2 regions of the Chromohalobacter sp. genome follow, and region 2 is predicted to be linked to the other one. Evidence: predicted binding sites of a transcription regulator. Region 2 holds the regulator's gene; the other holds the start of a gene.
The links. Region 2 encodes LexA, which represses DNA repair genes until DNA is damaged. Its sites were predicted from a motif close to TACTGTNTANNTANACAGTA; they were not measured.
Positions count from the first base shown of each region.

Region 1 (2,472 bases), on a different contig from region 2:
TAAGCGATGATGGAGGGCGTCGTGCGAGCGCCTTCCGCGTTTTCGATCACCTTCGCATTGCCGCCGTCAAGGATGGCAACACAGGAGTTGGTGGTCCCCAAATCAATACCGATGATGCGTCCCATAGGAATACCTCAAAATACGTTGCTTGACTGTTGCGTCTTCGTCGGCGGCGCTGCCGCCTCGTTGTTCGTCTATTTGGGGGATAGGGCCACGCCTTTCAAGGGCCTGAGTGATGGATTCCCTTCCCCCGCCCCATCAATTGGCGGCTTGGCTGACGACCACCATCGCCGGACGCACGAGGCGTCCATTCAGCAGATAACCCTTCTGCATGACCTCGATCACGGTGTTGGGCTCCACCTCGGGGTTGGGCACCATGGTCATGGCTTCATGCACTTGCGGGTCGAACGGCTCGCCTTGCGGATCGACGGCTTCCACGCCGAACTTGGCCAGCACATCGAGCTGCAGCTTGAGCGTCATCGACACCCCTTCGCGATGCACCTCGCTGGCACCTTCCTGCATCGATTCCAGTGCCTTTTCCAGGCTGTCGACGACCGGCAGCAGCTCCTTGACGAACTTCTCGAGCGCGAACTTGCGTGCCTTCTCGACATCCTGCTCGGCACGGCGGCGTACATTCTGAGCCTCTGCGGCGGCACGTGCCGTCTGATCCTTGGCGTCCGCCAGCGCTTGCTCCAATTCTTCGACACGCGCGGCCAGCGCGTCCGCTTCCGGGTTTTCGAGCGCTTCGGCATCGGCCTCGCTGGCCTCGACATCCTCGACGACACCTTCGAGTTCGACCTCGTCATCGGTCGCGTCGCCCGGTTGCGGTTCGGCATCGCGTTCGGCGCGTGCCAACTCTTCGTCGGTGGGGGTCTGCGGGTCTTTGGCCATGAGTATCTCCTGACAGCTGGCGCGGCCCGAAGCCGCATCTAACAAGGAATTGTCCCCCTATATGGGGATGCAGACGACGATCTCAAGCCATGCCGATCGCCCCTCGCCGACGGATAATTGAAGCCCCCTGCCAACTACTGTATAAACACACAGAGATCAGCCTCGTTTCCGACGCCCGGAGGTTTTCATGCTGATACAGCTCGCCATTCGTGATTACGCCATCGTCGATCGTCTCGATCTGGATCTGCATGACGGCATGACGGCCATTACCGGGGAAACCGGTGCCGGCAAGTCGATCATGCTCGGCGCCCTGGGCCTGTGCCTGGGCGAGCGCGCCGACGCGGGCAGCGTGCGCCATGGCCGCGAACGCGCGGACGTCAGTGCACGTTTCGACATCACCCACCTGGCGGAGGCGCGCGCCTGGCTTGACGCACGCGACCTGCCCCAGGACGAGTGCCTGCTGCGCCGCACGGTCAACGCCTCGGGGCGCTCCAAGGCCTGGATCAACGGTCAGCCCGCCACGGTGAGCGACCTGAAGGCACTCGGCGAACATCTCATCGAAGTCCACAGCCAGCACGCGCATCAGGCACTGCTGCGCGAGGAAACGCATCTGCGCCTGCTGGACGCCTATGCCGGTCAGAGCGACGCGGTCACCGCCCTCGGCGAGCATTTTCGCGAATGGCGGTCTCTGCGACGGCGACTGCGTGAGCTGCAGGAGAGCGGCGACGAAATCCAGGCGCGTCGCCAGTTGCTGCGCTATCAGGTCGAGGAACTGGATCAGCTGGGGCTCGGCGAGGGCGAACTCGAGACGCTGGAAAGCGAACAGACCCAGCTTGCCAATCTCGAGCAGGTTCTGGGCGACGCCCAGTTCGCCGCCGACTGCTGCGACCAGGAGGAGGGCGGTGCGCTATCGCTGCTGCACCAGGCCACCGCCCGACTGAGCCACGTCCCCGGCAATGCCCAGGACAGTCTCGCGGAGGCTCTCGGCATGCTGGGAGACGCCCGCATCCAGATCGAGGAAGCGGCACGCGAGCTTCATCGCTTCGTCGATACCACCGAACTCGATCCGCAGCGCCTGGCGGAAGTCGATGCCCGGCTCGGCGAGGTCCATCGCATCGCGCGCAAGCATCATGTCATGCCCGAGGAACTGCGCGACCTGCATCAGCGCCTGAGTGACGAGCTGGCCGGCCTCGAAGGCGGCGAGAACGACCTGGAAGCGCTCGCTCGCGACGTCGAGCAGGCACGCGACACCTATCGCCAGCAGGCACGCGCGATCAGCGAAGCCCGTCTCGAGGCGGCACGCGCCTTCGGCGAGGCCGTGCAGGCCCAACTGGCGTTTCTCGGCCTGGGCAAGGCCACGTTCGACGTGGAAGTCGAGCCCCGCGACACGCCCCAGGCCGAGGGACTCGACCAGGTACGCTTCGTGATCAGCGCCAACCCCGGGCAACCGGCACGTCCCTTGAACAAGGTCGCCTCGGGCGGCGAGCTGTCCCGCATCAGTCTGGCGATCCAGGTCGTCGCCGCGCAGCACAGCACCGTGCCCAGCATGGTCTTCGACGAGGTCGACGTGGGCGTGTCCGG
Region 1 is NZ_JBDOOX010000017.1:50,401-52,872, forward strand. Features, by position in the region: gene dnaK (molecular chaperone DnaK) at 1-125, opposite strand, end outside; gene grpE (nucleotide exchange factor GrpE) at 259-891, opposite strand; gene recN (DNA repair protein RecN) at 1,079-2,472, shown strand, end outside.
Region 1: recN (DNA repair protein RecN) is a predicted target of LexA. The motif match lies at 1,027-1,046, and genes of this name have one in related genera.

Region 2 (2,472 bases):
GTACCTTGACGAACAATTTGTGAATGGCCGGCGTGCCATGTCGGGCCAGCCGCTCTCGCAACCGCTCGATCAGCGGCGACAGGGCGTCGTGGCAGGCGGCGAGGTTCGGCAGGTCACGGTGGTAGGTGGTTTCCACGCTGACCGATTTCCTCTCGCGCTCGATCTGCACCGGGCGCTCGTCGATCCCGCGGGCCAGTTCGAAGAGGCGTCGTCCGAACTTTCCGAAGCGCTCGAGCAGGGTGTCGAGGGGCCAGTCACGCAAGTCGCGGCAGGTCACGATGCCCAGGCCTTCGAGCTTGGCCGCCGTCGCCGGTCCCACCCCATGCAGGCGCTTGACCGGCAGTTCGAGCAGGAAGGGTTCGACTTCCTCCGGCGCGATCACGTAGAGGCCGTCGGGCTTGTCCCAGTCGCTCGCCAGCTTGGCGAGAAACTTGCTGGGCGCCGCGCCCACCGAAATCACGATACCCGTGCGTGTCAGCGCTTCCTGCTTCAACCAGCGAGCCATCCAGGTCGCGCTTCCCTGGCATTGCGTCACCTCGCTGACATCGAGATAGGCCTCGTCCAGCGACAGCGGTTCCACCAGCGGGGTCAGTTCGTGAAACAGCGCTTGAATGCGCGCCGACACCTCCCGGTACTTGGGAAAATCGGGCGCCAGGCGGGTGAGGTGAGGGCACAGGCGCATGGCTCGGGCCATGGGCATCGCCGAATGGATGCCGAAGGCCCGCGCCGGATAATTGCAGGTGGCGACGACACCGCGTTGCTCGGGGCTGCCGCCGATCGCCAGCGGGACGTCGCGCAGCGCCGGGTCGTCGCGCATTTCCACGGCGGCGTAGAAGCAGTCGCAGTCGGCGTGGAGGATCTTGCGCATGGCGTGGGCCAGTGGGGCCTCAGTGCAGGCCGTTGCCGCCGCCGCCGCGAATCACCCCCACGCCCAGTCCTTCGATTTCCAGGTCCTGGTGACGCAGGTCGACTTCGATGGGGGCAAAGTCGGCGTTCTCGGCCACTAGCCAGACGTGATGTCCCTGGCGCTTGAAGCGCTTGACGGTCACCTCGTCGTCGAGGCGGGCCACGACGATCTGCCCGTCGCGAATCTGCTGCGTGCGATGCACGGCCAGCAAATCGCCGTCGAGAATGCCGGCATCCTTCATCGACAGCCCGCGCACCCGCAGCAGGTAATCGGCACGCGGCGTGAAATAATCCGGTGCGAGCGGGCAGTGGCGATCGATGTGCGCCGCCGCGAGAATCGGACTGCCCGCAGCCACTTCGCCGACCACGGGCAGGCCGTCGGTGCTCGTCGGTGCGGCGTCCTCCTCGCCGGTCAGCCGGATGCCGCGCGAGGTGCCGGGGATCATGCGGATCACGCCCTTGCGATCGAGCGCTCGGAGATGCTCCTCGGCGGCGTTGGGCGAACGAAAGCCCAGTGCGCGGGCGATCTCGGCGCGGGTCGGCGGATAGCCGAGCTCGTTCATGGTCTTGACGATGAAATCGAAGACGTGTTGTTGGCGCGAGGTTAGCGAGCGAGACATGGGGCCTCCGGCGGGCACTGACGTGTTCAAGTATACAGTATGTGATTGTATCCAGTCTTTGGCGTGGTGCAACCGTCCAGACGCAATGCGCTGCGCTGTAAGCGCGGGAATTTGTGGTCACCGCCGACAGGGCTTAGAATCGAATTCGTTTTAAACATTCGTTTATTCTGCGCGGAGCACCCCGATGGCTCAAACCGACACAGTGACGCGTATTCTCGACACCGCCGAGGTGCTGTTCGCCGAGCGGGGCTTCGCCGAGACGTCGCTACGCACGATCACCAGCAAGGCCAAGGTCAATCTGGCGGCGGTCAATTATCACTTCGGCTCCAAGAAGGCGCTCATCCAGGCGGTCTTCGCGCGCTACCTGGACCCTTTCTCCGAGCGTTTTCATCAGGCGCTGGACGCTCTCGAAGCGGAATACGCGAATGCCCCGATTCCCCTCGACGTGCTGCTGGAAACCCTGGCCCGCACCGTGCTCGAAGTGCCTGCCGAGCGCAACAGTCTCAAGGTGTTCATGCGCTTGCTGGGATTGGCGTATACCCAGGCGCAAGGCCATCTGCGCCGCTACATCCAGACCCATTACGGCGATGTGTTCTCGCGCTTCAGCGGTCTCGTGCGGCGCGCGACGCCGGAGCTGCCCGAAGCCGAGCGTTTCTGGCGGCTGCATTTCATGCTGGGCACGGTGATCTTCACGTTGTCGGGACTCGATGCCTTGCGTGACATCGCCGACAAGGATTATCACGAGCACGTCAGCGTGCGCGACTTGATCCGGCGGTTGCGTCCGGTGGTGGTGGCCGGCATGCAGGCGCCGCTGCCCGACGATGCTCTCAAGGTGGCGGGATGACCATCACGCCTCGCTTGGCCGACTTGCCGCCCCGGCAGGGGACCTGGCTGGAGATCGATCTGGGCGCTCAGTCGCTGACGGTCTGGGAGGCCGATGAGCGCC
Region 2 is NZ_JBDOOX010000012.1:271,806-274,277, forward strand. Features, by position in the region: gene dinB (DNA polymerase IV) at 1-868, opposite strand, end outside; gene lexA (transcriptional repressor LexA) at 888-1,526, opposite strand; gene ABGX75_RS11160 (TetR/AcrR family transcriptional regulator) at 1,711-2,370, shown strand; gene ABGX75_RS11165 (L,D-transpeptidase) at 2,367-2,472, shown strand, end outside.